DNA from 3 places in the Pseudomonas sp. 20-5 genome. Region 1 is predicted to be linked to each of the others. Evidence: predicted binding sites of a transcription regulator. Region 1 holds the regulator's gene; each other region holds the start of a gene.
What was found. Region 1 encodes LexA, which represses DNA repair genes until DNA is damaged. Its sites were predicted from a motif close to CTGTNTNNNNANACAG; they were not measured.

Region 2: a site for LexA is predicted at 5,879-5,894, ahead of recA (recombinase RecA). Genes of this name have one in related genera too.
Region 3: a site for LexA is predicted at 7,704-7,719, ahead of imuA (translesion DNA synthesis-associated protein ImuA). Genes of this name have one in related genera too.

Annotation. Positions count from the first base shown of each region.
Region 1 covers NZ_CM165584.1:2,126,626-2,137,248, reverse strand. Annotated here, with positions in the region: gene AC1RB9_RS09995 (glyceraldehyde-3-phosphate dehydrogenase) at 1-658, opposite strand, end outside; gene mfd (transcription-repair coupling factor) at 798-4,244, shown strand; gene AC1RB9_RS09985 (CsiV family protein) at 4,255-4,884, shown strand; gene AC1RB9_RS09980 (S-methyl-5'-thioinosine phosphorylase) at 4,930-5,667, opposite strand; gene nagZ (beta-N-acetylhexosaminidase) at 5,679-6,677, opposite strand; gene psrA (transcriptional regulator PsrA) at 6,879-7,580, opposite strand; gene lexA (transcriptional repressor LexA) at 7,812-8,426, shown strand; gene sulA (SOS-induced cell division inhibitor SulA) at 8,438-8,923, shown strand; gene AC1RB9_RS09955 (hypothetical protein) at 8,945-9,178, opposite strand; gene AC1RB9_RS09950 (DUF6586 family protein) at 9,384-9,902, opposite strand; gene topA (type I DNA topoisomerase) at 10,009-10,623, opposite strand, start outside.
Region 2 covers NZ_CM165584.1:1,449,393-1,460,015, forward strand. Annotated here, with positions in the region: gene rpoS (RNA polymerase sigma factor RpoS) at 1-634, shown strand, start outside; gene fdxA (ferredoxin FdxA) at 1,060-1,383, opposite strand; gene mutS (DNA mismatch repair protein MutS) at 1,450-4,017, opposite strand; gene AC1RB9_RS06805 (TolB family protein) at 4,143-5,150, opposite strand; gene AC1RB9_RS06810 (CinA family protein) at 5,298-5,804, shown strand; gene recA (recombinase RecA) at 5,938-6,978, shown strand; gene recX (recombination regulator RecX) at 6,984-7,445, shown strand; gene AC1RB9_RS06825 (LOG family protein) at 7,467-8,537, opposite strand; gene AC1RB9_RS06830 (MBL fold metallo-hydrolase RNA specificity domain-containing protein) at 8,620-10,023, opposite strand; gene AC1RB9_RS06835 (phosphoketolase family protein) at 10,203-10,623, shown strand, end outside.
Region 3 covers NZ_CM165584.1:4,810,089-4,820,711, forward strand. Annotated here, with positions in the region: gene gspL (type II secretion system protein GspL) at 1-371, opposite strand, end outside; gene gspK (type II secretion system minor pseudopilin GspK) at 368-1,333, opposite strand; gene gspG (type II secretion system major pseudopilin GspG) at 1,341-1,790, opposite strand; gene gspI (type II secretion system minor pseudopilin GspI) at 2,024-2,398, shown strand; gene AC1RB9_RS22215 (type II secretion system protein N) at 2,401-2,832, opposite strand; gene gspH (type II secretion system minor pseudopilin GspH) at 2,979-3,428, shown strand; gene AC1RB9_RS22225 (PulJ/GspJ family protein) at 3,412-4,053, shown strand; gene vreR (anti-sigma factor VreR) at 4,063-5,022, opposite strand; gene vreI (RNA polymerase sigma factor VreI) at 5,092-5,637, opposite strand; gene vreA (TonB-dependent outer membrane receptor VreA) at 5,634-6,350, opposite strand; gene AC1RB9_RS22245 (hypothetical protein) at 6,516-6,836, shown strand; gene pigA (biliverdin-producing heme oxygenase PigA) at 6,954-7,550, opposite strand; gene imuA (translesion DNA synthesis-associated protein ImuA) at 7,802-8,407, shown strand; gene AC1RB9_RS22260 (Y-family DNA polymerase) at 8,415-9,830, shown strand; gene dnaE2 (error-prone DNA polymerase) at 9,806-10,623, shown strand, end outside.

The DNA of each region.
Region 1 (10,623 bases):
TCACCTGGATCAGGTTGCCGTTGGCGGTCAGCGTGTTGTTTTCTTCGTCGATGGTGATGGTGCCGTCGAACGGACCGTGCACCGAGTCCCGACGCAGCAGGCTGGCCCGCTTGACCAGGTCGTTCTCGGCGCCCTTGCGCACGACGATCGCGCGCAGGCGCAGGCCGTCGCCGCCGCCGGTCTTCTCGATCAGGATGCGCGCCAGCAGGCGGCCGATGCGGCCGAAGCCGTAGAGCACGACGTCGGTGCCTTCGCGGGCATCGCCGTTCTGCTTGCCGACCACCTCGGCCAGCTCGGCCTTGACGAAGTCCTCGATGCTGCGGCCGTTACCTTCTGCCTTGAACTTGGCGACCATCTTGCCCAGATCGACGGAAGCGGCGCCCAGCTTGAGCTCGCTCATCGCCTTGAGGATCGGGAACGTCTCGTGAACCGACAGCTCGGCGTCATCAGCCATGCGATGACGGGCGAAACGATGCGCCTTCATGATCGCGATCACCGAGCGGTTGATCAGACCACGGCCATGGATCGAGGTCACCACATTGTTATTGCGGTAGAGCTGGCCAATCAGCGGGATCATGGCTTCCGCGATGGCTTCACGATCGATCCATTCACCGAGACACTGGTCGGGCTTCTGAGTCACGGGCAATACCTTCCACATGTAGGGGATGAAAAAAGGGGCTACATTATGACCGCGCCGGCCAGGCTCGGCAATCTGCAGCAGTCGGAAGACTGACATCCAGCAGTCGGGAAAGTTACAATCCGGCGGGTCAAATTCCCGACCGGAGCCCAGCTTGCCCGTGTCCGTACTGCGTATTCCCAGCCTGCCGGCCAGCGCCGGCAAGCAACACTGGGGCAACCTCCCCGGTGCCGCGCTGAGCCTGGCTGTCGCCGAGGCCGCCAGTTCCGCCAAGCGCTTCACCCTGCTGCTGACCGCCGACAGCCAGAATGCCGAACGCCTGGAACAGGAACTGCGGTTCTTCGCCCCCGACCTGCCGGTATTGCATTTCCCCGATTGGGAAACCCTGCCCTACGACGTCTTTTCGCCGCACCAGGACATCATTTCCCAGCGCATCGCCGCCCTCTACCAGTTGCCGCAGCTCAAGCACGGCGTGCTGGTGGTGCCGATCTCCACCGCCTTGCACCGCCTGGCGCCGACCCGCTTCCTGCTCGGCAGCAGCCTGGTCCTCGACGTCGGCCAGAAACTCGACGTCGAGCGGATGCGCCTGCGCCTGGAAGGCGCCGGCTACCGCTGCGTCGACACGGTCTACGAGCACGGCGAGTTCGCCGTCCGCGGCGCGCTGATCGACCTGTTCCCGATGGGCAGCGAGTTGCCCTTCCGTATCGACCTGTTCGACGACGAGATCGAGACCCTGCGCACCTTCGACCCGGAGACCCAGCGCTCCATCGACAAGGTCGAGTCGATCCGCCTGCTGCCGGCACGCGAATTCCCCCTGAACAAGGAAGCGGTCACCGGCTTCCGCGGCCGCTTCCGCGAGCGCTTCGACGTCGACTACCGGCGCTGCCCGATCTACCAAGACCTCGCCAGCGGTTTGACACCCTCGGGAATCGAGTACTACCTGCCGCTGTTCTTCGAGGAAACCGCGACCCTCTTCGACTACCTGCCGCAAGACACCCAGGTGTTCTCCCTGCCCGGCATCGAACAGGCCGCGGAGCAGTTCTGGAATGACGTACGCAGCCGCTACGAGGACCGCCGGGTCGATCCGGAACGGCCATTGCTGCCGCCGGCGGAAGTGTTCCTTCCGGTGGAAGACTGCTTCGCCCGGCTGAAGAACTGGCCACGGGTGGTCGCCAGCCAGGAGGACGTCGAGCCGGGCGTCGGGCGCGAGCGCTTCCCGGCCCTGCCGCTGCCGAACCTGGCGATCGAAGCCAAGACCGCCGAGCCGCTGGCCGCGCTGCGCCGGTTCATCGAGGAGTTCCCCGGCCGCGTACTGTTCTGCGCCGAATCGGCCGGACGCCGGGAAGTCCTGCTGGAGCTGCTGGCCCGACTGAAGCTGCGCCCCGAGGAAGTCGACGGCTGGCCGGCCTTCCTCGCCAGCCAGGCACGCCTGGCGATCAGCATCGCGCCGCTGGACGAGGGCCTGCTGCTGGACCATCCGGCCCTCGCCCTGGTCGCCGAAAGCCCGCTGTTCGGCCAGCGCGTCATGCAGCGCCGGCGCCGGGAAAAGACCCGCGACGGCGGCGACGCGGTGATCAAGAACCTCACCGAGCTGCGCGAAGGCGCGCCGGTGGTGCACATCGACCATGGCGTCGGCCGCTACCTGGGCCTGATCACCCTCGAGGTGGACAACCAGCAGGCGGAATTCCTCATGCTGCAATACGCCGAGGACGCCAAGCTCTACGTGCCGGTCGCCAACCTGCACCTGATCGCCCGCTACACCGGCGCCGACGACGCCCTGGCGCCGTTGCACCGGCTCGGCTCGGAAACCTGGCAGAAGGCCAAGCGCAAGGCCGCCGAGCAGGTCCGCGACGTCGCCGCCGAGCTGCTCGACATCTACGCCCGCCGCGCCGCCCGCGAAGGCTTCGCGTTCAAGGATCCGCAGGCCGACTACGCGACCTTCTCGGCCGGCTTCCCGTTCGAGGAGACGCCGGACCAGCAAAGCGCCATCGAGGCGGTGGTCGCCGATATGCTCGCGCCCAGGCCCATGGACCGCCTGGTCTGCGGCGACGTCGGCTTCGGCAAGACCGAAGTGGCGATGCGCGCGGCGTTCGTCGCCGTGCATAGCGGCAAGCAGGTGGCGGTGCTGGTGCCCACCACCCTGCTCGCCCAGCAGCACTACAACAGCTTCCGCGACCGCTTCGCCGACTGGCCGGTGAGCGTCGAGGTGATGAGCCGCTTCAAGAGCGCCAAGGAAGTCGAGAACGCTGCGCGGCTACTGGCCGAAGGCAAGATCGACATCCTCATCGGGACCCACAAGCTGCTCCAGGAAGACGTGAAGTTCGCCAACCTGGGGTTGGTCGTGATCGACGAGGAACACCGCTTCGGGGTGCGCCAGAAGGAGCAGCTCAAGGCCCTGCGCAGCGAAGTGGACATCCTCACCCTCACCGCCACGCCGATCCCGCGGACCCTGAACATGGCCGTCTCCGGCATGCGCGACCTGTCCATCATCGCCACGCCGCCGGCGCGCCGCCTGTCGGTGCGCACCTTCGTCATGGAGCAGCAGAACGCGGTGATCAAGGAAGCGCTGCTCCGCGAACTGCTGCGCGGCGGCCAGGTGTACTATCTGCACAACGAAGTGAAGACCATCGAGAAGTGCGCCCGCGACCTAGCCGAACTGGTCCCGGAGGCGCGCATCGGCATCGGCCACGGACAGATGCACGAGCGCGAGCTGGAACAGGTGATGAGCGACTTCTACCACAAGCGCTTCAACGTGCTGGTGGCCTCGACCATCATCGAGACCGGCATCGACGTGCCCAGCGCCAACACCATCCTCATCGAGCGCGCCGACAAGTTCGGCCTGGCCCAGTTGCACCAGTTGCGCGGCCGCGTCGGTCGCAGCCACCACCAGGCCTACGCCTACCTGCTGACACCGCCGCGCCGTCAGATGACCCCGGACGCCGAGAAACGCCTGGAAGCCATCGCCAACGCCCAGGACCTGGGCGCCGGCTTCGTCCTCGCCACCCACGACCTGGAGATCCGCGGCGCCGGCGAGTTGCTCGGCGACGGCCAGAGCGGGCAGATCCAGGCGGTCGGCTTCACCCTCTACATGGAAATGCTCGAACGGGCGGTGAAGGCCATCCGCAAGGGCGAGCAACCGAACCTCGAGCAGCCACTGGGCGGCGGGCCGGAGGTCAACCTGCGGGTGCCTGCGCTGATCCCCGAGGATTACCTGCCCGACGTGCATGCCCGGCTGATCCTCTACAAGCGCATCGCCAACGCCCCTGACGAGGAAGGTTTGCGCGAGTTGCAGGTGGAGATGATCGACCGCTTCGGGCTCCTGCCCGATCCGGCGAAGAACCTGATGCGCCTGACCCTTCTGAAACTGCAGGCGGAAAAACTTGGAATACTCAAGGTCGATGCCGGACCGCAGGGCGGTCGTATAGAATTCGCCGCCGATACCCAGGTCGACCCGCTGGTATTGATCAAGCTGATCCAGGGCCAGCCGAACCGCTACAAGTTCGAAGGCGCAACCCTGTTCCGCTTCCAGGTGCCCATGGAACGACCGGAAGAACGCTTCAATACCCTGGAGGCGCTGTTCGAGCGCCTGACACCGCAAACCACCTAAGGATTAGCCTATGCGCTTGTTCCGTTGCCTTGCCCTGCTGCTCTCACTGGCCGCCCCCGCGGCATTCGCCGGCGGTCCCTACCAGGTGGAACTGGTGGTGTTCCGCCAGGCCGGCGATGCCGTGCCGTCCAGCCAGCCGGCCCCGGACGACTGGGCCACCGGCGCACAGCCGCTGGCCAGCGACGCCCTGCGCGCCACCGCGCTCGACAACCAGCTCGCCAAGCTCAGCCAGGACAACGGCTACACCGTGCTGCTGCACAAGGCCTGGCGCCAGGACATCGGCGAGACCCCGGTGAAGATCGCCCTCAGCGAAGGCCAGGAACAGGATCATCATTTCCCGGTGGAAGGTACGCTGACCCTCAGCCAGGTGCGCTTCGTCGACATGGAGGCCGATTTCTGGGTCAATCGCTTCGGCGACGACGGTTTCCTCGCCGGCAGCCAGCACATCAGGCAGGGCACGCGGCTGAAGAATGGCGAACTGACCTATCTCGACCATCCGAGCCTGGGCATCCTGATCAAAGTGGTGCCGGTCGGCGCCCGTCCCGCCGCCCCCAATCCCATGGAAATGGAAGAACAGCAGGCACCGGCGGACGCGCCCCCCGTCGAAGGCGGCTTCGACGCCGCACCTCCTGCGCAATAGCGAAAAAGGCCGCAATAGCGGCCTTTTTTTCGTTGCGATGGCCGCCTAGCCGGCCAGGACCCGCGCCAGCACCTCGCGCACCTTGCCGATGCCATCGTGCAACGCCTGTTCGATTTCGGCCATGGTGATGATCCCCGCCGACTTGCCCGCCGCGGGATTGACCACCAGCGCCAGGCAGGCGTAGGGCAGGTCCAGCTCGCGGGCCAGTGCCGCCTCGGGCATGCCGGTCATGCCGACGATATCGTTGCCGTCCCGCTCCAACCGGGCGATTTCCGCCACCGTTTCCAGGCGCGGCCCTTGGGTGCAGGCGTAGACCCCATGGCTGCTGTGCGCCAGCCCCAACGCACGCAACGCCTCGATCAGGCGCTGGCGCAACGGCTCGTCATAGGGGTGGCTGAAGTCGATATGGGTGACATGCTCGATATCGCCGGCGAAATAGGTGTGCTCGCGTCCCGAGGTGTAGTCGATCAACTGGTGCGGCACGCACAGGTGCCCCGTTCCCATCGCCGCATGGATGCCACCCACCGCGTTGACCGCGATCACCGCCTCGGCACCCGCCTGCTTCAGCGCCCAGAGATTGGCCCGGTAGTTCACTTGGTGCGGCGGGAAGCGGTGCGGATGACCGTGACGTGCCAGGAACAGCACCTCGCGCCCGGCGTAGCGGCCACGCTGGAGCGGCGCGGACGGCGCGCCATACGGCGTTTCGATCGGCAGGGACTCGCTCAGCGTCAGCCCTTCCAGCTGGGTCAGGCCGGTTCCTCCGATAATCGCGTAGACACTCATCGACAGCTCCCTCAATCAATCAGTTGCGCGGCGCGCAACGCGGACAGTGCTTCCAGCCAGCGCGGCTGCTGGCGATAGTCGGTATTCGCGTAGCCCTTGCCACGCATGCGTTGCAGACGCGACGGCGGGGTCACCTTCAGGCGTTGCAGGGCAGCCAGGGCCAGCTCGGCGGAAGCCCGGTCGTTGCACACCAGGCCCATGTCGCAGCCCGCGGCCAGGGCGGCCTCGATGCGGCTGGCGGCGTCGCCGACCACATGGGCGCCGGCCATCGACAGGTCGTCGCTGAATATCACCCCGTCGAACTTCAGCTCGCCGCGCAGGATCTCCTGCAACCAGCGCCGGGAAAAGCCGGCGGGCTGCGGGTCGACCTGCGGATAGATGACATGGGCCGGCATCAGCGCGTCGAGCTGTCCGGCCAGGCGGGCGAACGGAACCAGGTCGCTGCGCCGGATTTCCTCGAGACTGCGCGCGTCTTCGGGAATCGCCACATGGGAATCGGCCTCGGCCCAGCCGTGACCGGGAAAATGCTTGCCGGTGGCGGCCATCCCGGCGGCATGCATGCCGCGAATGAAAGCACCGGCAAGCAGCGCGGCACGCTCCGGGTCGCCCTCGAAGGCGCGGCTACCGACCACGGCGCTGCGCTGGTGGTCGAGATCCAGCACCGGCGCGAAACTCAGGTCGAGGCCGACCGCCTGCACCTCGGTCGCCATCAGCCAGCCACAATGCTCGGCCAGCTCTTCGGCATTGGGGTTGTCGGCGATCGCGCGCATCGCCGGCAGGCGCACGAAGCCCTGGCGCAGGCGCTGCACGCGCCCTCCTTCCTGGTCGACGGCCAGCAACAGGTCGGGACGGATGGCGCGAATGGCCGCACACAGTTCGCGAACCTGGGCAGGATGCTCGATGTTGCGAGCGAAGATGATCAGCCCGCCCACCTCGGGGTGGCGCAGGATTTGGCGGTCCTCGGCGGTCAGCCAGGTGCCGCCGATGTCGAGCATCAGAGAGCCTTGCATGAAGAGTCCTATGGCCTGGAAATCAGCGAAGCCCGCCGTCACGGGCCTCAGACAGCGCACACTGTACTGCACCCGGCAGAAAGACTTAAGTCCCGGGGCGGTACCGCGCGCCTGCCAATGGAGCCGGCCTGGCGCATGGAGTTCCGCCCGGAGCACAGAGAAAGGAGAAAGGAAAACGGCGCCCTGGGGCGCCGTCTGCAATCAGGCCTTGGCGGGCGTCTTGTTCCGCGGGCGCAGTTGCGCCCCGGCCAGCAGCGGATCGTCGATGCCGCTCTCGGCGCGCATGCCGGCAGCGAAGAACGGCACCATCAGGTGCATCACCTGCTCGGTGGAAGTGTTCACGCCGAAATCGGTTTCCGCCATCGCCCGCAGGGCCTTGATCCCCGACATGCTGAAGGCGGCCGCGCCGAGCATGAAGTGCACGCGCCAGAACAGCTCGATGGGCGGCAGCTTCGGCGCAGCCTCGTTGACCAGCAGCATGTAGCGCCGGAAGACCTTGCCGTAGACCTCCTCCAGGTACTTGCGCAGGTGCCCCTGGCTCTGGCTGAAGGCCAGGCCGAGCAAGCGCATGAAGATCGACAGGTCGTTGCCGCTGCGCGGCTTCACCGCCATCGCCTGGGACACCAGCAGGTGCAGGAGGTCCTCCAGGGTGGCGTGCTGGGCCTCGGGCTTGGCCTGGCGACGATCCAGCTCCTTTTCCAGGCTGGCGCAGAATGGCCCGAGGAAACGCGAGAACACCGCCTGGATCAGCGCCTTCTTCGAACCGAAGTGATAATTCACCGCCGCCAGGTTGACCCCGGCCTTGCTGGTGATCAGACGCAACGAGGTTTCGGCGAAGCCTTTTTCCGCGAACAGCTGTTCCGCCGCATCGAGAATGCGTTCGACGGTTTCCGACTGGGCCATGGTTTCTCCGCCTGACAAACACTTGTTTGAAACATACGTTTCAGCCACATCCCTTGTCAAGCGGCAGATGACGCACCAGTCAGGAAAATTACAGAGAAGTCCCGAAAAACGGAAGCAAGACACTGGCCAACTTCATCGTGACGCAGGACGAAATGTCATGCGGAAAATCATTGCCACGCCCCGCTCACTGTATATAATCCCAGTCACTGGATAAAAACACAGAGCGACGACATGCAGAAGCTGACGCCCCGCCAAGCCGAGATCCTCTCCTTCATCAAGCGCTGCCTGGAAGACCACGGCTTTCCGCCGACCCGGGCGGAAATCGCCCAGGAACTCGGCTTCAAGTCGCCGAACGCCGCCGAGGAGCACCTCAAGGCGCTGGCACGCAAGGGCGCCATCGAAATGACTCCGGGCGCCTCTCGCGGCATCCGCATTCCCGGCTTCGAACCGCATGCCGCCAACGACGATGAGGGCCTGCCGGTGATCGGACGGGTCGCCGCCGGCGCACCGATCCTCGCCGAACAGAACATCGAGGAATCCTGCCGTATCAATCCCGCCTTCTTCAATCCTCGCGCCGACTACCTGTTGCGCGTGCGCGGCATGAGCATGAAGGACATCGGCATCCTCGACGGCGACCTGCTGGCCGTCCACGTCACCCGCGAAGCGCGCAACGGCCAGGTGGTGGTCGCGCGGATCGGCGAGGAGGTCACGGTGAAACGCTTCAAGCGCGAAGGCAGCAAGGTCTGGCTGCTGGCGGAAAACCCTGAGTTCGCTCCGATCGAAGTCGATCTGAAGGAGCAGGAACTGATCATCGAAGGCTTGAGCGTCGGCGTGATCCGGCGCTGACAGGAGATACCATGCAGACCTCCCACTCGCTGCCCAGCGCCCAGTTGCCACTGTTCCAGGAAGCGTTCTGGGCCAGCAACGGCGCACCCTTGCTCGACGATGTCATCGACAGCCCTTCCAGTGCCTCCATCGAGGAACCCGCTGCCTTTAGCGAACTTTCGCTCAGCGGCCTGCCGGGGCACTGCCTGACCCTGCTCGCACCGATTCTCCGCGAGCTCAGCGAGGAACAGGATGCCCGCTGGCTGACCCTGATCGCTCCGCCGGCGAGCCTGACCCATGAATGGCTGCGCCGCGCCGGCCTGAACCGCGAGCGCATCCTGCTACTGCAGGCGAAGGACAACGCCGCTGCCCTGGCGCTCAGTTGCGAGGCCTTGCGCCTGGGCCGCAGCCACACCGTGGTCAGTTGGCTGGAACCGCTGAGCCGGGCGGCGCGCAAGCAACTGTCCCGCGCCGCCCAACTGGGCCAAGCACAGAGCCTGAATATTCGTCTGGGTTGAAAAAACGGCGGGGGACAGCGTTCAGTGCAGGACGCGGGGGCCTTCGTCGTGTTCCATCTCGCCCTCGGCAAGACGACCGGCCATTTGCACGCCGACATTGAACATGGCCTTGGCCACTTCGACATGCTGGCCTTGCAGGAAATTCTTCGCGTCCCCGGAGAACTCCAGAGTCACCAACGCCTCCTCGTCATCGGCGCGACGCAGCACGATGCGCCCGTCGGGCATTTCTACGATTTCAAGGAAGGATGTTGGCATGACAGACGCTCTCTACGAAGACGCGACATTGTAACAGCCCATCCAGTGCATCCCTAGCCCGCATCCGCCTTCCGGTTCCCCTCTCGCGCCTGTAACGGCGGTTCCAGAGCGCCCGGACGGCATCCGCTAAATTTTTTTGCTGGCAAATCAACCGAGTGGAACGGTAGGAAAATGTCCTACCGCTGATCGGCGAATGACGACGGCGTTACAGCTCCGTCAGGCTCTCGCGAAAACGCAGGACCAATTGCTTCAGCGACTGCCGCCATTCCTCGAGGGTTTCGCGAGAAAGCAAGGGGGCTTCTTCGTCGATACTCACGGCAACGATCAACGGCGTGCTGGGGTCGATCTTCGCTGCCTTGGTCGGTCGCGGCGGCAGGAACAGCTCGGAGTAGGCGCCCAGCAACTGGCCCAGCCAGGTTTCCGGCTGCGACGCCAACTCCACCAGTTCAGCCAGCTCGGGGCTGGGCGCGGCCGCCAGCACTTCGGCATTCAGCAATGCATCCACGCGAGGAGCGGCAGCCTGCGGCAGACGGTAGTAACCGGCGATCTCATGGCATACACCGAGCACTGCGCCATAAAGGTGGAACAGCGCCGACTCGCGCTCCCCCTGGATGATCGCCTGGGCATTCATCGCCCGCTCGGCATCGGCTCGCTTCCAGGCCTCCAGAGCCAACCCGGCGAAATACAGCTTCTGGTTGGTGCGGGTATAAAGCTCTTGGGCCATGCCGGTACTCCCGATTAAAACTGGAAGGAATGCGGAGCGCAGGCCAGGTCAGCGCCCGGCCTTCGCGCAGTATAAGCGCGCCCCATGCAAGCGGGCGCGCCATCCATCAGCGCTTGTCTTCGACCTTCCACTTGCCGCCATCGTAGAAGGCGCGCCAGCCGGTGGGCTTGCCATCGACCTCGGACTGCACGTATTGCTCCTTGGTCTTGCGGCTGAAACGGATCACCGCGGGACGGCCGTCCGGGTCTTTCTGCGGAGCGTCGCAGAGGTAATGGTACTTGGGATCCAGCTCGGCCTTGTGCGGGATGATCTCGCTCACCAACGGCGCGCGGGTCTCGCGGTTCTTCGGGAACTGGCTGGCGGCCAGGAACATGCCCGAAGCGCCGTCGCGCAGCACGTAGATATCGTCCACCTTCTCGCACTTCAATTCAGGCATGCGGATGGCGTCCATCTTCGGCGGCGCCGCCTCGCCATTCTTCAGCAGCTTGCGGGTGTTCTTGCAGGTCGGATTGGTGCAACCGAAGAACTTGCCGAAACGGCCGGTTTTCAACTGCATCTCGCTGCCACACTTGTCGCATTCCAGGCTCGGCCCTTCGTAGCCCTTGATCCGGTACTGGCCTTCCTCGATCTCGTAGCCCGGACAGTCGGGGTTGTTGCCGCAGATATGCAGCTTGTGTTTCTCGTCCAGCAGGTAGGCGTCCATCGCGGTACTGCAGATCGG
Region 2 (10,623 bases), 680 kb from region 1:
GATCGAGGAAGGCAACCTAGGCCTGATCCGCGCCGTGGAGAAGTTCGATCCGGAGCGCGGATTCCGGTTCTCGACCTACGCCACCTGGTGGATCCGCCAGACCATCGAACGGGCCATCATGAACCAGACCCGGACCATTCGCTTGCCGATCCATGTGGTCAAGGAGCTCAACGTCTACCTGCGTGCGGCGCGGGAACTGACCCACAAGCTCGACCACGAACCTTCCCCCGAAGAAATCGCCAACCTGCTGGAGAAGCCGGTCGCCGAGGTCAAGCGCATGCTCGGCCTGAACGAACGGGTGACTTCGGTGGACGTCTCTCTTGGTCCGGACTCGGACAAGACCCTGCTGGATACGCTCACCGACGATCGCCCCACCGACCCGTGCGAGCTGCTGCAGGATGACGATCTCAGCGAAAGCATCGACCAGTGGCTGACGGAACTCACCGACAAGCAGCGTGAGGTGGTGATTCGCCGCTTCGGCTTGCGCGGGCACGAAAGCAGCACGCTGGAAGAGGTCGGCCAGGAAATCGGCCTGACCCGCGAGCGGGTTCGTCAGATCCAGGTCGAGGCGCTGAAGCGCCTGCGGGAGATCCTGGAGAAGAATGGCCTGTCGAGTGACGCGCTGTTCCAGTGACGGAAAACCTTAGACCCACTGAAGACCCGGCGTTCGCCGGGTTTTTTGTGTCTGCTCTTGTAAGCATTAACTTACACGGCGTGTGAGCCTAAGTAGATAAATGCCCGGGAGGTTTGCCAAAAACGCTCGGTGAATTTAAGTAACTTATTGAAATTAAAGGAATATATTTTTCTAAAATGGCTGCCGAAGAAGCTTCGCTGGGTTTTCTGGCAGGTTGCGGGAGCACAGGGAATCGCTAATATCACTCCTGCGTACAGGGAACGCGCAACCCCGAAGGATCGGGGAAGGGACGTCGCCAGGGAGGCGATTCATCAGGATGATGACGAGGGACTGAAGAGTGGGCGGGGTAATACCCCGCCCCTTTTTTTGCCTGCCGTTTTACTCGTCGCCAAAGAAAAGGCCCGCTGATTGCGGGCCTTGGCGTATCAGCGCTCCAGATGCTGGAGCTTGCCGGCGACGCCGTCCCATTCCTCGGCGTCGGGCAGGGCATCCTTCTTCTCGGTGATGTTCGGCCAGACTTCCGCCAGCTCGCTGTTCAGCTCGATGAATTCCTGCATGTTCTCCGGCACTTCGTCTTCGGAGAAAATCGCCTGGGCCGGACATTCGGGCTCGCACAGGGCGCAGTCGATGCACTCGTCCGGATGGATGACCAGGAAGTTGGGTCCTTCGTAGAAGCAGTCTACCGGGCAGACTTCCACGCAGTCGGTGTATTTGCACTTGATGCAGTTGTCGGTGACGACGAAGGTCATTTTCTAGTTCTCTCCTCAGGCGGGCGGCTAAGCGCGCGCGATTCTAGCAGCTTGTGCGGTAGTCCGTCAGACCCGCATCTTCCATGCATATAACAGATCGAGAGCTTGCCGCGGGCTGATATCGTCGGGATTGATCCTCGACAATTCATCGATCACCGGGTGCGGCAGGCTGGCGAACAGGTCGCTCTGCATCGGCGAGGCGGGCTTGCCGCTCTGCTGGCTCGGCATCTCGTGCGGCAGGCTGGTGGTTTCCAGGCGCTTGAGGTGTTCGCGGGCGCGCTGGATTACCGGGGCCGGCACGCCGGCCAACTGGGCCACCGCGAGGCCGTAGCTCTGGCTCGCCGGTCCCGGCAGTACATGGTGCAGGAACACGATGCGTTCATTGTGCTCGGTCGCGTTCAGGTGCACGTTGGCTACCGCGGGCTGGCTTTCCGGCAGTACGGTCAGTTCGAAATAGTGGGTGGCGAACAGGGTGAAGGCGCGAGTCCGGGCCAGGTCCTCGGCCGCTGCCCAGGCCAGCGACAGGCCGTCGAAGGTGCTGGTGCCGCGGCCGACCTCATCCATCAGCACCAGGCTCTTGTCGGTGGCGTTGTGCAGGATGTTGGCGGTTTCGCTCATCTCCACCATGAAGGTCGAGCGGCCGCCGGCAAGGTCGTCGGACGAGCCGATGCGGGTGAAGATGCGGTCCACCAGGGACAGCTCGCAGCGTGCAGCCGGAACGAAGCTGCCGATGTGCGCAAGCAGCACGATCAGCGCGGTTTGCCGCATGTAGGTGGATTTGCCGCCCATGTTCGGACCGGTGATCACCAGCATCCGGGTGTCGGCATCCAGCGCCAGGTCGTTGGCCACGAACGGTGTCTCCAGCACCTGCTCGACCACCGGATGGCGGCCTTGCTCGATGTGCAGGCAGGTGTGTTCGACGAACCGCGGGCGATTCAGGTCGAGGTTCAGCGCGCGTTCGGCGAGATTCGCCAGCACGTCCAGTTCCGCCAGCGCCGAGGCGCTGTCCTGGAGCGGAGCGAGGTGGCCGATCAGGCGTTCCAGCAGCTCTTCGTAGAGCGCCTTCTCGCGGGCCAGGGCGCGGCTCTGGGCCGACAGCGCCTTGTCCTCGAAGGCCTTCAGTTCCGGCGTGATGAAGCGCTCGGCGCCTTTCAGGGTCTGCCGGCGGATGTAGTCGGCCGGCGCCTGTTCGGCCTGCACCCGTGGCAGCTCGATGAAGTAGCCATGGATGCGGTTGTAGCCGACCTTCAGGTTGGGCAGGCCGGTGCGGGCCTTCTCGCGCGCTTCCAGGTCCATCAGGAATTGCCCGGCGTTTTCGCTCAGCGCCTGCAGCTCGTCCAGCTCGGCGTCATAGCCGGTCTTGATCACGCCACCGTCGCGGATCACCGCTGGCGGGTTGTCGATGATCGCCTTGGCCAGCAGTTCGGCGAGTTCGGGATAGGTGCCGATGGTGGTGGCCAGCGCCTGCAGGTGCGGCGCTTCCAGTTCGGTCATGGCGTTCTGCAGGTCCGGCAGCGCCGCCAGCGCGTCGCGCAGGCGCGCCAGGTCGCGAGGGCGGGCGTTGCGCAGGCCGATGCGGGCGAGGATGCGTTCGAGGTCGCCGATTTCCTTGAGCTGCGGTTGCAGGTTCTCGAAGCGGTAGCGTTCCAGCAGGCAGGCGATGGACTCCTGGCGGGCTTCCAGTACCGCGCGGTCACGCAACGGACGGTTCAGCCAGCGGCTCATCAGGCGGCTGGCCATGGCGGTCTGGCAGCGGTCGACCACCGATTGCAGGGTGTTCTCGCGGCCACCGCTGAGGTTGATATCCAGCTCCAGGTTGCGGCGGCTGGCACCGTCGAGGATCACCGTGTCATCGAGGCGGTCGTGGCGCAGGCTGCGCAGGTGCGGCAGGGCGGTACGCTGGGTTTCCTTGGCGTAGGCGAGCAGGCAGCCGGCGGCGCCGATGGCCAGGGTCAGGTTCTGGCAGCCGAAGCCTTTCAGGTCCTGGGTGCCGAATTGCTGGCAGAGGCTCTTGTGCGCCGAGTCGCGATCGAAGTCCCATGGCGCGCGGCGACGTACGCCGCGGCGCTTCTCCGCCGGCAGGCCCTGTGGCCAGTCGTCGGGAATCAGCAGCTCGGCCGGGTTGAGGCGCTCCAGTTCGGCCAGCAGGGTTTCCCAGCCTTTTATCTCCTGGACGCTGAAGCGGCCGCTGGTGATGTCCAGCACGGCGAGGCCGAACAGGCGCTCGTCGCCGAGGATCGCCGCCAGCAGGTTGTCGCGGCGTTCGTCGAGCAGCGCCTCGTCGCTCACCGTGCCGGGGGTGATGATCCGCACCACCTGGCGCTCCACCGGCCCCTTGCTGGTGGCCGGGTCGCCGATCTGCTCGCAGATCGCCACCGACTCGCCGAGCTTGACCAGCTTGGCCAGGTAGCCCTCCGCGGAATGGAAGGGAATGCCTGCCATCGGGATCGCCTTGCCGCCGGACTGGCCGCGTGCGGTCAGGGTGATGTCGAGCAGTTTGGCGGCCTTCTTCGCGTCCTCGTAGAACAGCTCGTAGAAGTCGCCCATGCGATAGAACATCAATTGGTCGGGGTGCTGATGCTTCAGTTTGAAGTACTGCTGCATCATCGGCGTGTGCTGGGAGAGGTCGGTCATACGGGCCTTCGGAAGCGGGCTTTGGACGGTGCAAAAGAGGGTAATGTTAACCCGATTCGCCGGCCTGTGTCGGGTCCGTTCGGAACCGGCGCGGACCCTCAGGTCCGCGCCTGTGCGGGCTGCTTTCAGCGTGCCGCGGTATAGCTGGCGCCGAGCTTCTGCCGACCGTCGGGCAGGTTGATCTGCGCCGGGTCGAGACGCCAGACCCGCGCCGCGGCGATGTCGCCGAGGAGCAGGCTGTAGGTCGGGTCGAACGAAGTGCTGGAGAAGATCAGGTAGTCCTCGTTCACCGGCGCGGCGTCGGAATTGTCGCCCTGGCAGTGGTTGAGCGGCAGGATCGCCGGGGTGCCGGGCGGGCTGTTGGGTACGACCATGGCCAACTGGTCGTTGCCGGCCGGCTGGGTACGCGAGAGGAAGTAGGCGGTGTAGTCGCGTACCACCGGGTAATAGTCGCGGCCCCCCGCGGCCGGGGTGGCGAGGGCGCTGACCTGGCCGTTCTCCAGGTTCCTGCGCACCACCCGCAGGCTGTCGCCGGCTCCTGTCGCGTAGACCACGTACTTGCCTGAGGGTGTGAGGAACGGCATCGACTCCTCGGTGCTCCAGCCGTCGCCGGTCACGGCTTTCCAGGCGCTCACGCCGACGCTGCCATCGCCATTGAAGACCAGGGTGGCGAGGCGGATGTCGCCCTCGTGCTTGAGCACGACCTGGCGGCCGTCGAAGGAGAACTTCGGATCCTCGTTGCGACCGCCGATGGCCGCGGTCAGGTTGCTCGGCGCCTGGGTACCGCCGATGGCCCAGGCGAACACGTGCCAGGCGCCATTCTGGCGGCCCATGAAGGTCAGGTAGCGGCCGTCCGGGGAGAAATGCGCATTCATCGGGTCCTCGATGTTCCAGCCGGGCTGGTTGAGCTGGCGGGTGCTCTTGCTCTTGAAATCGTGCAGGTAGAGGTTCGAGGAGCCGTCCCCGTACTCCATATAGCTGTGGTAGACCAGGCGCCCGCCGAGCGCGGGCAGGCTGCTGGCGGGTTGCAGGGCCAGGTTGGCGGTGCAGGCCGCATGGGCGGGGAGGCTGGCAACGGGGGAGAGGAGCAGGGCGAGGGAGAGCAGAGAGACCTTGAGTGGCGCGATGTTCATGGGGTGCCTTTCCTTGGACGGTGATGGAACACGCATGTTCGCGCATTCGCTGCCTTCGCGCGGTTGCGCTTGTCCGAAAGCTGCTTCTGAATGGAAAAGCCGATGGTGTAGGGTAGTCCCTTTCCGTTTCTACTCTGGAGAACAGTGATGACCCTGATGGAGTCCGACCTGACCGCACTGGCCGCCCGCCTCGGCGAAAGCCTTCGTTACCTGGGCGAGCAGGTCAGCACGGCGGAATCCTGCACCGGTGGCGGCATCGCCGAGGCGATCACCCGCATCCCGGGGAGTTCGGGCTGGTTCGAGGCTGGCTACGTGACCTACTCGAACCGCCAGAAGACCCTCCAGTTGGAGGTGCCCGAGTCGCTGTTCCCGGCAGTCGGCGCGGTCAGCCGGGAAGTGGTCGAGGCCATGGTGCGCGGCGCCCAGCGGCACAGCGGGGCGCGTTTCGCGGTGGCGGTGAGCGGTGTCGCCGGGCCCGACGGCGGCTCGCCGGAAAAGCCGGTAGGCACGGTCTGGCTGGCCTGGGCCGACGGCGAGCGGCTGGTCAGTGAGCGCTGCCAGTTCAACGGCGACCGCGACGCCGTGCGCCGGCAGACGGTGGCGACCGCGCTGACCGGCCTGCTGCGCATGAGCAACGGCGAGAACCCGGGCTAGCCGCGCCTGCGGGCAACCGTTCGGAACATTCTTCCCGTCGGGGGTAGGCGAGCGACTTGCCCTGTGGAATAATACTGTCTACTTATACAGTTGTTCGTGGCCGTCCGGCCGCCCTGACTTCGCGAGGACTTCAATGGACGAGAACAAGAAGCGCGCCCTGGCCGCGGCCCTGGGACAGATCGAACGCCAATTCGGCAAAGGCGCGGTCATGCGCATGGGCGACCATGAGCGCCAGGCGATCCCGGCCATCTCCACCGGCTCCCTGGGTCTGGACATCGCCCTCGGCATCGGCGGCCTGCCCAAGGGCCGGATCGTCGAGATCTACGGTCCGGAATCCTCGGGCAAGACCACCCTGACCCTCTCGGTGATCGCCGAGGCCCAGAAACAGGGCGCCACCTGTGCCTTCGTCGACGCCGAGCACGCGCTCGATCCCGACTATGCCGGCAAGCTGGGCGTCAACGTCGACGACCTGCTGGTCTCCCAGCCGGACACCGGCGAGCAGGCCCTGGAAATCACCGACATGCTGGTGCGCTCCAACGCGGTCGACGTGATCATCGTCGACTCCGTGGCCGCGCTGGTACCCAAGGCCGAGATCGAAGGCGAGATGGGCGACGCCCACGTCGGCCTGCAGGCACGCCTGATGTCCCAGGCGCTGCGCAAGATCACCGGCAATATCAAGAACGCCAACTGCCTGGTCATCTTCATCAACCAGATCCGCATGAAGATCGGCGTCATGTTCGGCAACCCGGAAACCACCACCGGCGGTAACGCACTGAAGTTCTACGCCTCGGTCCGCCTGGACATCCGTCGTACCGGCGCGGTGAAGGAAGGCGACGAGGTGGTGGGTAGCGAAACCCGCGTCAAGGTGGTGAAGAACAAGGTTTCCCCGCCGTTCCGCCAGGCCGAGTTCCAGATCCTCTACGGTAAGGGCATCTACCGTACCGGCGAGATCATCGATCTGGGCGTGCAATTGGGCCTGGTCGAGAAGTCCGGCGCCTGGTACAGCTACCAGGGCAGCAAGATCGGCCAGGGCAAGGCGAACGCCGCCAAGTACCTGGAAGACAATCCGGAAATCGGTTCGGTACTGGAGAAGACCATTCGCGACCAGTTGCTGGCCAAGAGCGGCCCGGTGAAGGCCGACGCCGAAGAAGTGGCTGACGCCGAAGCCGATTGAGGCCAATGGCGATCGTGCTCGATACGCCCGTCGCCGTGCGGCGGGCGGCCATGGATCTGCTGGCGCGCCGTGAGCACGGGCGCGCCGAGCTTTCCCGCAAGTTGCGCCAGCGTGGCGCGTCTGCCGAGTTGATCGATCCTGCCCTCGACCGCCTGGCCGAGGAAGGTCTGCTCGACGAATCCCGCTATCTCGAAAGCTTCATCGCCAGTCGCGCCCGTAGCGGCCATGGGCCGTTGCGCATCCGTGAGGAACTGGCGCAACGCGGTCTGCCGCGCGCCGATATCGAAAGGGCGCTGGGTGCCTGCGAGGTCGACTGGAGTGCGCAATTGCGTGAGGTCTGGCGCCGCAAGTTCGCCCGCCTGCCGCAGGACGCCAGGGAAAAGGCCCAGCAGGGCCGCTTCCTGGCGTACCGGGGTTACTCCATGGAGTCGATCAGCCGCCTGTTGAACGGCCGCAGCGACGATTGAGCGCGTGCCGGAGCGGCAGCTTCAGTCCCAGTTTTCCGGCAGGTTGATGTAGTCCAGCAATTCCCGCAGCCGCCCCTGGTCGCGCCCGTTGAACACGAAGGCGAGGCGGGTCAGGTTGCGGAACTCCGGTTCGTCCTGTTCCTGCTCGCTGTCGGCCTGCTGCTGGAAGCCGCCGCTCAGGCAGAGGCTGGCGAAGTGTTCGTGCAGGTGCGCCAGCGCGGCTTCGTTCAGGGCGTGGTTCAGGCGAATCACGAAAGTGCCTTTCAGCCAGCGGCTGGAGTGGAAATTGCGGTAGAACTGGGCGATTTCCTTCACCGCGTCTTCGGCCGAATGCACCAGGCGCATCAGGCGCATGTCGGCCGGCAAGATATAGTGATTCTCCAGCAACTGTTCCTGCATGAACTCCAGGGCGTGTTCCCAGTAGCGGCCGCCCGGCTGGTCGAGCAGCACGATCGGCACCAGCGGACTCTTGCCGGTCTGTACCAGGGTCAGCACTTCCAGTGCCTCGTCTAGGGTGCCGAAGCCGCCGGGGCAGAGCACCAGGGCGTCGGCTTCCTTGACGAAGAACAGCTTGCGCAGGAAGAAAAAGTGGAACGACAGCAGGTTGCCGCTGCCGTCCACCGTATGGTTGGCGTGCTGCTCGAAGGGCAGGGTGATGTTGAAGCCCAGGCTGTTCTCCAGCCCGGCGCCTTCGTGGGCGGCGGCCATGATGCCGCCGCCGGCGCCGGTGATCACCATCAGGTCGTAGCGGGCCAGTTCCTCGCCCAGCTTGCGCGCCAGGGCATAGACCGGATGTTCGACTGGCGTGCGCGCCGAGCCGAACACGGTGACCTTGCGTCGCCGCTTGAACTGCTCGAGGACGCTGAAGGCATGCTCCATCTCGCGCAGGGTCTGCAGCATGATCTTGGCGTCCCAGCGGTTGCGGTCGGCCTGGGCCATGCGCGTCACGGTGAAGAGCATCTCGCGGTAGAGCGCGAGATTGGGGCTGTCGCCGGGAGCCGCAAGGGCCGCCAGTTCGTCGACCTTCCGCGCCAGGTCGGTGCCGCTGGTCTGGAAGTGCCGGGAAAGATAGTCATCAGCTTCGTAGGGCATTCGCATACTCCTTCTACAACCACCCTGGACAGGCGGTCATCCGCATACTGCCACGGACTGCGTGACAGTTGCGGACGGCGGCTCAGATCTCGATGCGTTCGCCGGGCTCCGGTATCTCGGCATCCCAGTCGAGACGCTCGCGGATCGCGCCCTGCAGCGCTTCCATCTTTTCCCGCTCGCCATGTATCAGGTATAGCGCTGGACGGTGGGCGAAGTGACCGACCCAGTCGAGCAGCTGCGATTGCCCGGCGTGGGCGGAGAAGCCGCCGAGGGTATGGATCTGCGCCTTGACCGCGATGCGCTGGTGGAACACGCGAACCGCGCTGGCGCCGTCGACGATGTTGCGGCCCAGGGTGCCGCGCGCCTGGAAGCCGGGGAATACCACATGGCATTCCGGGCGCCAGAGGTTGTGCTTGAAGTGATGGACGATACGGCCGCCGGTGCACATGCCGCTGCCGGCGATGATGACCGCGCCGCTCTTGATCCGGTTGATCGCCATCGACTCGTCGGCGCTGCGGGTGACGCGCAGCACCGGCAGCCATTCCTCCAGGCGGGTGGTGCCGGTGCCGCGAATGTACTCGCGGTCGCGGTCGTCGAACTCGTTGCTGTGGCGCAGGTAGATGCCATTGGCACGGGCGGCCATCGGGCTGTCGAGGAATACCGCCTGTTGCGGCAGGCGGCCCTCCTGGTAGAAGCGGCCGAGGTAGTAGAGCAGGTCCTGGGTGCGACCGACGGCGAACGACGGGATCAGCACGTTGCCGCCGTCGCGATGCGCCTGGTCGAGAATTGCCGCCAGTTCCTCCAGGGTGTCGTTGCTGTCGCGGTGATCGCGATCGCCGTAGGTGGATTCGAGCATCACCACGTCGGCCCGGCTCAGCGGCGAGGGCGCTCGCATCAACGGCGAGCAGGTGTTGCCGAGGTCGCCGGAAAACACCAGGCGGCGCGGTTGCACCTGGTCGTGGAATTGCACTTCGACGATCGACGAGCCGAGGATGTGCCCGGCGTTGTGAAAGGTCACCCGCACGCCACGAGCGACCGCCACGGTGCTGCCGAGGCTGATCGGCCGGCGCAGCTTGAGCGCGCGTTCGGTGTCGGCCTGGGTATACAGCGGCTTGATGCTCGGCTTGCCGATCCGGTTGCGCCAGCGGTTCTCCCACTCGGCGTCCTTTTCCTGGATGTGCGCGGAGTCCAGCAGCATGAGTTCCAGCAGTTCGCAGGTGGCCTCGGTGGCGAAGATCGGGCCCTTGAAGCCCTCGGCCGCCAGGCGCGGCAGCAGGCCGCTGTGGTCCAGGTGGGCGTGGGAGATGACCACCGCGTCGATGCTCGCGGGATCGAAGGGGAAGGGCGCGCGGTTGCCGTTGTCTGCTTCGCGGCGCCCCTGGCGCATGCCGCATTCGAGCAGGACCTTCACGCCATCGAGGGTTTCCAGCAGATAACAGGAGCCAGTGACCTCCTGGGCGGCGCCTAGAAACGTCAGTGATGCCATCGAGCCTCCTCCGTCAGAGCTCTGTCGACACCCCGATACCTTTCGGGGATCGTGGAATGCCATGGAACCTTCGTACAGGGCCAGGGTGAACGAATCGGGGGCGGGGAGCTTGATGCAGGTCAGCGCCCTTTGCCGTGTGCTGCCTAGACTGCAAGGCACCACTAGGGAGGCTACCCACCATGAGTCAGATTCTGCCCAGTCAGGACGAGTTGCTTGCCCATGCGGCGGCCGAGCCGGCGTTTGCCGCGTGGCTGCAAGGCCATGGTCCGCTCCAGCATAGCGCAGAGACCCGCGCCGCCGTGTTCCGCACCGCTCATCAATTGGTCCAAGCCGGGCTGCAACCGGACCTGGCCAGCGTCTACCAGCTGTTCCGCGCCCTCGACCGGCTGACCGCCAGCGCCCTGCGCATCGTCGTGCACATGACCTACGCCCGGCGCATCCGCCTGGACGGCCAGCCGTTGCAGGCCGAGGATTTCAAGACACAGCCCGAGGGCCACACCGGCGGAGCCCTGAACATGGTCCCGGCCTACGCCGGCTATCTGGCACTCAACGTCCTGACCGGCAAGACTCGCGCCTGGCTGATGGGCCAGGGCCATTGCG
Region 3 (10,623 bases), 2.7 Mb from region 1:
GCCTGCTCCAGCGAGGCCAGCGCCGACGCCTCCAGCCACCCCAAGGTCAGGCGCCCGTCGGCGCCGCGCGGGCCGTGGGCCAGGCGTAGCTGCGCCGGATCGCCGAGGACCAGCGCCTCGGCCGCACAGTTCACCGCGGCGGCAAGCTTCGCCGCAGGCAGCGCCGGCAGTTCGAGACTGACCAGGCGGCAATCGCGCGGATGCAGGAACAGCGCCACCGGCAACCCCTGGCGCCGCCGCGCCAGTTCCGCGAGCGAGACCTCGATTCGTTCCTGCACCGCGCCGCGCGCATCCAGGCGCAAACAATGCAGCGGCGCCGCCTCGGCGAACTCGCTCAGCGGCGGCAGCAGGCAACGCCAGGCGGCCTTCATGAGCCCACCCTCATCCAGTTGACCGCCGTGCTTTCACCGGCCTTGCGCTGCACCAGGGCTTGCAGGCGCACCTCTTGCCGGTCGCGCCGAGCATAGGCGGTGAGCAGGAACCAGTCGCTGGTGATCCCGACCTTCACCGACTGCGCCTGCAATTGCGGCATGTTCAGGCGGTTGACGAAGTCGCCGCGATTGAGGAACCAGCGGCCCCGGTCGCGCTCGCCGAGCACCCGCCGCGCCTGGTCCAGCCCGAGGCCGGGGACACAGGCGGCGAGCACTTCGGCGCGCGCGGTGTTGCCGTTGATCCAGGTGGTTTCGGGCAGGATGGTGACGTAGGGCCGCAGGCGTTCCAGGGTCGCCGGCGGAATGCCCAGCCGGGCCAGGTCGTCGAGACGCCTGAGCGCCGGCATGCGCGCCGGAAGCGCACGCAACACGGCGCCCGGCGAAGTCTCGCGGCCGCTGTCGAAGCCTGCGGGTTGCGTCTCGGCCGGCGGCGCTTCGGCGGGCAGCCGTGCATAGGAATCGAGTACCCGCTCGACGATCAGCCGCGTCTCCTTCGGGCGCACGCCGAGCAGACCGGCGAGGCGTTCGAAGTTCGCTCGCTCCTGGAGATCGGGGCGCTGGTCGACCAACAGGTTGCGCAGGTTGAACTTGCCCTGCTCGTCTTCCAGTTGGCCGTTGAACGGCAATTCGGCGCTGCTCAGACGCAAGCCACGCATCGGTTGCGCCCAGCGCTGGTCGAGGCGGGTCAGCGGGTCGCGGCGGCTGTCCTCGAGCAGCAACTGGCGGCTCCATTCCAGGCCGCCGCGCAGCATCCAGCCGGCCTGGATGCGTAGCTGCTCGCTTTCCAGGGCGCGGATGAATGCGCTCTGGCGGGCGATCAGGCCGGCGGCTATGACCGCGACCACGGTGACGATCAGCAGCGCGCTGATGATCGCCATGCCGCGCTGGCGATGACCGTTCATGGCGCGCTCAGAGCTGCCAGGAGCCGATGTCGGCGTTGATGCCCTCGCCGCCCGGCTGCCCGTCGGCGCCGAGGGAGAACACGTCGATCTCACCGTTCACGCCGGGATTCAGGTACTGGTAGGGCTTGCCCCAGGGGTCGTTGGGCAGGCGCTCCAGGTACGAGCGCCAGTTGCTCGCCGAGGTATCGGCAGGGCGCTCCGCGAGCACCTTCAAGCCCTGCGCCTGGCTCGGATAGCGGCCCTGGTCGAGGCGGTAGAGCTTGAGCGCCTGCATCAGCCCGGAGATGTCCTGGCGCGCCGCGGTAGCGCGGGCCTGGTCGGGACGGTCGAGCACCTTGGGCACCACCATCGCGGCGAGGATGCCGAGGATCACCACCACCACCATGATCTCGATCAGGGTGAAGCCCCGCTGTCCCCGATGTCCTTTCGGGCTGGAGCTGAACTGCACGACATCCATCTCGACACTCCTCGGCATGGTTCGATTCGCCGCGGATTGTTTCAGGAAGATATGTCAACGATATTGAAAATCCTCGGGTGCGCCGCTCTTCCGGAGGCGCCCGCAAGGCCCTGGAGCCGGGCTTTCCGGCAGGCGCCGGGGATGGCTCGCGGGAGCGCCCTCCCGAGCTTTTGTCAGGGATCGGTCAGATTTCCCGGCTAGCCTGGAAGTCCCCTTTCGCCGACCTTTCCGCGATGTCCACGCGCCTGTCTTCCCGCGGTTTCACCCTGATCGAAGTGCTGGTCGCGCTGGCCATCGTCGCCATCGCCCTGGCCGCGGCGATCCGCGCGGTGGGCCTGATGACCGACGGCAATGGTCTGTTGCGCGACAAGTCGCTGGCCCTGCTGGCAGCGGAGAGCCGGCTCGCCGAGCTACGCCTGGGCGTCGGCACGGCTCCGGGAAACAGTGATTTCGAATGCTCCCAGGGCCGCCTGCGGTTGTACTGCGAACAACGCGTCGAGGCCACCGACGACCCCGCGCTACTGTGGGTGGAAATCCGTGTGCGCACGCAGCGCGAACAGGCGGTGCCGCTGGCGCGCCTGAACACCCTGCTGAGCCGCTCCCGGTGATCTCAACCGCGCTTGAGGGTATCCAGCGGCGGCGGTTCGGCGAGCCGCTGCATGGCCACCCGGCGAACCTCGCCGTTCTGCTCGATGAGTACCGCGTCGGCCTCTATCCGCCGCACCTTCGCCGCACGTGCCAGGACCTCGCCCTCGCGATAGGCCTGGGCCGGCGCGCCGTTCACCGAGAGGATGGCGATCGCCGCGGGACCACCGCTGATCAATCCCGCCAGTTGCACCTCGACCTCACTGGAAGGCGTCGCGAACCAGCGTTGAGCGGCGCCCTCGCCGCTGGGCGGCGGAACGTCGGCGACCTCGGCCTGGACCACGCCGGGAATCGGCGCCAGCAACAGATAGCCCCAGAACAGCAGGCCGGCGAGGATCGCCAGCACGGCGGCGAACTGGACCAGGCGGGGCGGATCGATACGGGGCATGGCCGGCATGGCGGGCTCTCCTGGCGTCTGGGCGACGGGCGCCACGAACGGCGCCCCGGCACCAGCCTAGCGCGGAATTCTCTCCGTTATGTTTCACACGCCGATCATCTTCGTCGGGCACTCTGGAAACCTCTCTCTTCGCGGAGCGGCATCCGGTGAGGCGACCCCGGCAAGGCGGTTTCACCCTGATCGAACTGATGGTGGTGCTGGTAATCGTCGGCATCGCCACGGCGGCCATCAGCCTGAGCGCTCGCCCCGACCCGACGGGCCTGCTGCGCCAGGATGCCGCGCGCCTGGCGCGGTTGCTGGAAATAGCCCAGGGCGAAGCGCGGGTACGCGGTACGCCGATCCTCTGGCAGCCCAGCGCCAAGGGCTATCGCTTCAGCCCGCAGGCCTATCGCGGCAAGACCGACGCCTTCGCCGCCGACACCGAATTGCGCGCGCGCGACTGGCAGGCCGCGCCGCTGCGGGTCAGCGTGCGCCCGCCGCGACCGGTGTTGCTGGACGCCGAATGGATCGGCGCGCCGTTGCGGATAACGCTCTCCGACGGCCAACACAGCGTCACCGTGCTGCGCGAGGCGAACGGCCATGTCCGGGTACGCTGAACGCGCGACGACGCGGCGCCGGCAAGCCGGCTTCACCCTGATCGAGGTGATGGTCGCGATCATGCTCATGGCCATCGTCAGCCTGATGGCCTGGCGCGGCCTGGACAGCATCGCCCGGGCCAGCGCGCACCTGGAGGACAGCACCGAGCAGGGCGCCGCGCTACTGCGCGCGCTGAACCAACTGGAGCGCGACATCGCCCTGCACAGCGCCATCCGGGAGGAGTCCGGCCTGCCCAGCGGCGACGAGCCGATCCGGGCCGGCGACAGCCTGCCGCCCGGACTCGCACTGAAGCGCCTGAGCGAGATCCCATTGCGCCTGGACATCGTCCGCGCCAGTACCGAGCCAGGCGCGCCGCTGCAGCGCGTGCGCTGGTGGCGACAGGGCAAGGTCCTCTACCGCGCCGCCTCGCCCAGCGGCGACCGCCTGCCGTTGCCGCCGCTGGCGGAGCGGGTGGCTGTGCTGGACGACGTGAGTCGGTTCGAGATCCGTGCCTGGGTGCCGGGAAAGGGCTGGACGCGCCTGCCGGCACGCAGCAAAGTCCGCGCCAGCGGACTGGAGATCAGCCTGGCGCGGGTCACCCGCAACGGCGTGGAGCGCTATCGACGGGTGGTGGCCCTGCAATGAAGCGGTGGCTCAGCCGAGCAGCACCACCCCGCCCGGCAGGCGGGTGGCCTCGATGCCATAGGCATCGCGGATCAGGGTCGCCACGTCGGCCAGTTGGTCGAGGCTGAAACGGGCCTGGACCCGGCGTCGGCCAAGGGCCTTGTCCAGCAGCAGGAGCATGCCGGGACGGTAGCGGTTGATTTCGTCGATCACCGTGGCCAACGGTACGTCGTTGAACACCAGCATGCGCTCGCGCCAGGCCATCACCTCGGCAACGTCGAAAGGCACCGGCGGACCGTTGCGTCGCTCGTCGAAGGTCAGCTGCTGGCCGGCCTGGAGGTCCAGGCGCTGGCCGAGGTGTTCGAGCCGCACGCTGCCCTCCAGGCAGGTCACCACGCAGACGTCACCGCTGCTGCGCACATTGAAGCGGGCCCGGCTGGCGCTCAGCCAGGCGCTCCCGGCCATCACCCGCAGGCTGCTCTGCGGCGGGTGGCTGGCGATGATCTCGGCCTCGCCGCCGAGCAGTTCGATGGTTTCCTGCTGCTCTTGATTGCGCCGCACGTTCAGGCGGGTGCGGGTGTTCATCTCGATCCGCGTCTCGCCGCTCACCTGCACCTGGCGTTGCTCGCCGACCGCCGTGACGTAGTCGGCGCCGCCCAGGCCATGGTCGAGCAGCGACGGGCGCAAGACGAACAACGCCACCGAGGCGGCCAGCGCACCGCCGACGAACCAGCGACGACCGAAACGCCTCGGCGCGATCTGCGCCACGGCCGGCGGCTCCAGCGGCAGAGCGGCGGCACTGCCGAGTGCCTGCCAGAGATCGCGCGCCTCGACGAACGCTCGCAGGTGTTGCGGGCTGCGCGCACACCACTGGCGGAAGGCCCGCGCGTCGCCCTGGGTGACGCGTCCGGAGGTCAGGCTGATCACCCAGGCGTGCGCTTCGTGGCGAAGGTCGCCGGTTTCATCGGCGGCGGAGTCTGAGGCTGTCATGACTGTGCTGTACGGACACCGGAATGGCTCATGGGATGGATATGGCGGCGGTTTTCCACCTGCTTATGCTTATGACGGTTTTCCGGCCCCGGGACCGAACCTCTGGATGACTTTTCTTTCCAGGCGCTCCGCGCAGAACCACAGGGCGGCCTTGAGTTCCTTCTCCACGGTGCGGGTGGAAATGCCGAAGCGACGGGAGATTTCCGCATGCGGCGTCTCCTCCAGGCGCGAGGCGATGAGAATCTGCCGGCGCCGCGCCGGCAGTTCGCAGAGCGCCTCCAGCAGGCGACGGATCTCGGCGTGACCGCCGACGATGCGCTCCGGGTCGAGGCCTTCGTCGGCCACCTGCAACAGCTCCGCCACCTCCTCCCCGGTGAGCAGGCGGGCGTCGCCCTCGCGGCGGTCGGCGGCAATGTTCAGGGCAATACGGAACAGGTAGGCCTGGGGCTTCTTGACCTCCAGGGCATCATCCAGCCGGTCGACTCTCAGGTAGGTTTCGTGCAGCACGTCGCACGCCAGGTCCTCGGAGCCCAGGCGCCGTTTCAAGCGCGCCTTGAAGTCGTCGTAGGAGGCGAGGAACAGCTTCACCATCGCGCTTTGCCGCGAATCGCTCATGACCCTCCCACTCCCTCCGTCAGCTTGCATTCCATGGCCTTGCCCGTCGTCTTCGGCAGCAACAGGATGGTCAGCGGCTGGGCCAGCGTAGCGGGCGTCGCCTGCATCACCCGCACGCCGCGCAGGCTTTCCACCAGGGCGCTGTCCCGCTGCGGGTCGCCGGTCGAACCGAGCAGGCGACTGTGGCGAACCTCGCCGAAGCGACCGATCCAGAGTTGCAGCACCGCGCGATAGGTACCCGGACGAGTGCGCGGCGAGCGGCACAACTGTTCTTCCAGCGCCGCCTGGACCGCTCCCGCGTAGCGCCGATCCAGCGGCTGCTCGACCTTCGGCATCTCTGCCGGCAGCGGCGCAGCGTTCCTGACGGCCTGCGCCGGCAGCAGGGTGAACGCTTCCTGGCTGGTGTAGCGCGCCATCAGGCCGGTTCCGCCGAGCAGTCGGGTCAGGGCGTCGCTGGCGGTGAAGCGCCCCTGCAAGCGGGCCGAGCGCCGTCCACGAGCCAGCTCGCCATCCACCAGAACCGCCATTCCCGTCACCCCGCTGTAGGTCACCAGCGCCGATGCCAGGCTCTGCGGAGGAATATCGAACGCGTGCACCGCCAGGCGCAACGGCGGCCTGCCGCCATCGCCCGGCACGGCGCCGGACGCCGGCAGCAGCATGCCGAGACCGAGCAACGACACTGCGCACGACCTTGCCACCCCGAGGATCGACATCAACGGATTCCAGTCCGAACTACCCGGTTCAGGCCAGATGGCCATCACCCAGGAGGGACATCCTGATGGCACTGTGTGACTGTGGTGTGACGGTACCTGCGGTGACATGTTTTCACCGATTGCCGTATAAGCGGGAAACCACCATCCCAGCGCGGGAGAATCGCCATGCACCGTTCATCGCAGGTTCTGCCGGCCCTGATCCTGGGCCTGGCCATGAACGCCACCCTGGCCGACGAGCCGACGCCGCCGGCGAACTGCATCAACACCGAGGTCAACGGCTACCAGGCTTTGTCCTATGAATGCCTGAGCCAGCAGATGACCGATCCTGACAGCGCGGCCAGGACCCGCCGCGAACAGGAGCTGGATTCCGCCGCCATCGTCCGGCGTCCGCCAAACCAGCTCGGCCTGTACAACCAATCGGCGACGCGCATTCGCCTGGGCACCTCGTTCGGCAACTCAGTGGAAGCGCAGCGGCCGCCTCGCTAAGGGTCTCCGCAGGTCCGCGCTCCTGGCCGGCGGCGCAAGACAGAAAACCCCGGCAACCAGGCCGGGGCAATCGTCGTCGGCGAGGTTGGCCGCCGATCAAAGGACAAGGAACGCCCCTCAGGCGAAGGTACGCTCCAGCAGGTCGCCGAAACGATTGAAGGCATCGCTGGCGCCCTTGGCGGCCAGGCGCTCTTCTTCCTCGTTCAGCTCGATGCCGTCGAGGATCGCCACGAAGCTCTTCCAGCCTTGCGCGCGGCCGCCTTCCGGTTCGGCCAGATGGCGGGCGCCGAAGTTCTCGTCGAGTTCGAGCGCGGCGGCTTTCTTGAACAGGAACGCAGCGCCCAGCTTCGAACCTTCGGAAACGAACAGCCAGCCCAGTGCCTCGGCCAGGCTCAGGTCGGCCTCGCGCACGCTCTGGTCGCCCTCCGGCACCGGATGGCCGAGGTCCGCCAGGTCTGCACGAGCGGCGTCGTCGCGGGCGCGGGAAGCCAGGCCGGGGAACAGGCGGGCCAGCGCTTCGTTGCGATAAAGCGGCTCCAGGTCATGCTGGAAGAGGTACTGGGCGGCGACGAAGCGGGCGAAATTGTCCCGGCTGGCGAAGGGTTCCTTGCTTTTCACCAGGCTCTCCAGGCGCTGGTGCGGCTCGTTGGTCAGCAGGTTGAGGCGTTGCGAACGCAGGTTTTGCCGAGTGGATTCAGGGGCCAGGGTATCCATAGGGGAATTCCTTTCGAGGGACGGAACGCACTGGGCCGACATAGCGCGCCCAGTATCAATAACGATTCTCAATTATATTCGTTATTGAATCTCAGTGTCACATGAAAGGATGCCGACCGACTGCCATTGACCAGAAAAGGACTACAGCAAATACTGTATTTACATACAGCATTCGAGTTATTTCCTTGGCCTCCCTTTCATCCGTAGCCGACATCTCCCCACCCGCAGCCGTCGCCGGACGAGGCAATGGCATAGCGCTGAGTGCGCTGCTCGACGCACGTAGGATCTGGAAAGGCCAGTCCGCCGTACCGGCCGGCGCTTCCCTGCCCACCGGGCATGCGCGCCTGGACGCACTGCTGCCCGGCGGCGGTTGGCCGGAGCATGCCCTGAACGAAATCCTCCATGCCCGCGACGGTGTCGGCGAACTGCAACTACTGATGCCGACCCTCGCTCGCCTGACCCAGGCGCAACGTCGTGTCGTCCTGGTCGGCGCCCCCTATGTACCTTATCCGCAGGCCTGGCTGGCCGCCGCGGTCGACCTGCGCCACCTGGTCCTGTTGCAGGCCAGCGGACGCGACGCCTTGTGGGCTGCCGAACAGTGCCTGCGCTCGGGCAGTTGCGCCGCAGTGCTGTGCTGGCCGCAGCAGGCCGACGACCGCGCCCTGCGCCGCCTCCAGGTCGCCGCCGAAAGCGGTCAGGCCCTGGGTTTCGCCTATCGCCCCCTGCGCGAAGCGGTCAACCCTTCGCCGGCAGCGCTACGCCTGTGCATCGAAACCCGCCCCCCACGCCTGCGCATCCTCAAGTGCCGGGGCGGCCTCGCGCCGGCGACCGCCCTGCCGGCCAGCGCCTGGCAATGAGGCGGCCATGCTCTGGGCTTGCATTCTCCTGCCGCAACTGGCCATGGACAGCGCGCTGCGTCAACGGAGCAATCCCGACGCACCGCTGGCGCTGCTCGGCGGCCCAGCGCAGCGCCGGCAGTTGCAGGCGGTCAACCCAGCGGCACGCGCGCTCGGCCTGAAGCCCGGTCAATCGCTGATCGCCGCCCAGGCCCTGAGCCGGGACTTCGCCACGGCGGAATACGACCTCGCCGCCGTGGAGCGCTGGCAGGCCTTCCTCGCCGCCTGGGCCTACGGTTTCAGCTCGCAGGTCAGCCTGCACTATCCGCGTGCGCTGCTGCTGGAAGTGCAGTCCAGCCTTGCCCTGTTCGGCCCCTGGCCACGCTTCGAGGCCCGCTTGCGCAAGGAACTCACGGCGCTGGGCTTCCGCCATCGCCTGTGCCTGGCGCCGAACCCGGTGGCGGCGAGGGTCCTGGCGAACAGCCACGACGGCCTGGCCATCGAGGACGAGACAGCGCTGCAACGCCAGTTGTCCGCCCTTCCGCTGGACCGCCTGGGACTCTCGCGGGAGCTGGCCGTCGCCCTCGGACGCATGGGACTGCGCCATCTGCGCCAGGTCCTCGAGTTGCCGCGCGCCGCCCTGGCCCGTCGCTTCCCGGCCGAACTGCTGTTGCACATCGACCGCCTCTGCGGCCGCAGCCCACTGGCGCTGGAGCACTACCGGCCGCCGGACACCTTCGACCTGCGCATCGAACTCAATTTCGACGTGGAATCGCACCAGGCCCTGCTCTTCCCCCTGCGACGGCTGAGCGCCGATCTCGCCGCCTTTCTCGCCGGACGCGACAGCGGCGTGCAGCGCTTCACCCTGCATCTGGAGCATCACGGGCGCGCCGACAGCCAGGTCACGGTCGGCCTGCTCAGCGCCGAACGCGAGGCGGCCATGCTCTTCGAACTGACCCGCGGCCGTCTCGAACAGCTGCAACTGCCCGCCCCCGTGCATGCCGTGCGCCTGGAGGCCCGCGAGCTGCCCCCCTTCACGCCGCAGCACCGCGAACTGTTCGACGAGCGCCCACAGCAGTATCTCGGCTGGGAACAGTTGCGGGAACGCCTGCGCGCGCGGCTGGGCGACGAGGCGGTACAGGGCCTGAGCGCCGTCGCCGAACACCGTCCGGAGCGAAGCTGGCGGCCGCACAGCTGCGACAGGGCGCAATCGCCGGCAGCCTGCGGCCTCCGACCCGGCTGGCTGCTGGCGGAGCCACGCCTCCTCGGCGAGGCCTTGCCCACCGTGCTGACCGGCCCGGAGCGGATCGAGTCGGGCTGGTGGGATGGCGAAGACATCCGCCGCGACTATTACCTGGTGGAAACCCGCAGCGGACAACGTGCCTGGGTCTATCGCGAGGTCGGTAGCGAGGGGCCGCTGTGGCTGCATGGCTGGTTCGCATGAGCGCCTACGCCGAACTGCATTGCCTGTCCAACTTCAGCTTCCAGCGCGGCGCCTCCAGCGCCACGGAACTCTTCGCCCGTGCAGCGCGCCTGGGCTATCGGGCCCTGGCGATCACCGACGAATGCAGCCTGGCCGGTATCGTACGGGCCTGGCAGGCGGCGCGGGAGCACCAGGTACAACTGATCGTCGGCAGCGAAATCCGCCTCGAACAGGGGCCCAAGCTGGTCCTCCTGGCGGAGGACCTGGAGGGCTACCAGAACCTCTGTCGCCTCATCACCCGCGGCCGGCGACAAGCCGACAAGGGCCACTACCGGCTACTGCGCGAAGACCTGCAACAGCCGCTCGCCGGCCTGTTGGCGATCTGGTTGCCGAACGACCATGAGGACGAGCAGGTTGCCTGGCTCCGCGAACGCTTCCCCCAGCGCCTTTGGCTGGGCGTCGAGTTGCATCGCGGCGCCGATGACGATGCCCGCCTGGACAAACTGCTCGCGCTCGCCTCGCATCTCCGGCTACCGCCCGTGGCCTGCGGCGACGTCCACATGCACGCCCGCGGCAGGCGAGCCCTGCAGGACTGCATGACAGCGATCCGCAACCATCTGCCGGTCAGCGAGGCCGGCGCCTATCTCTTCCCCAACGGGGAACGCCACCTGCGTACCCTGGAGGCCCTGCAGGGTATCTACCCGCAAGCCCTGCTGGCGGAAACCCTGAAGATCGCCGAACGCTGCCGGTTCGATCTGGAACAGCTGAAATACCAGTATCCACGCGAATTGGTACCGGCCGGACACGACCCGGC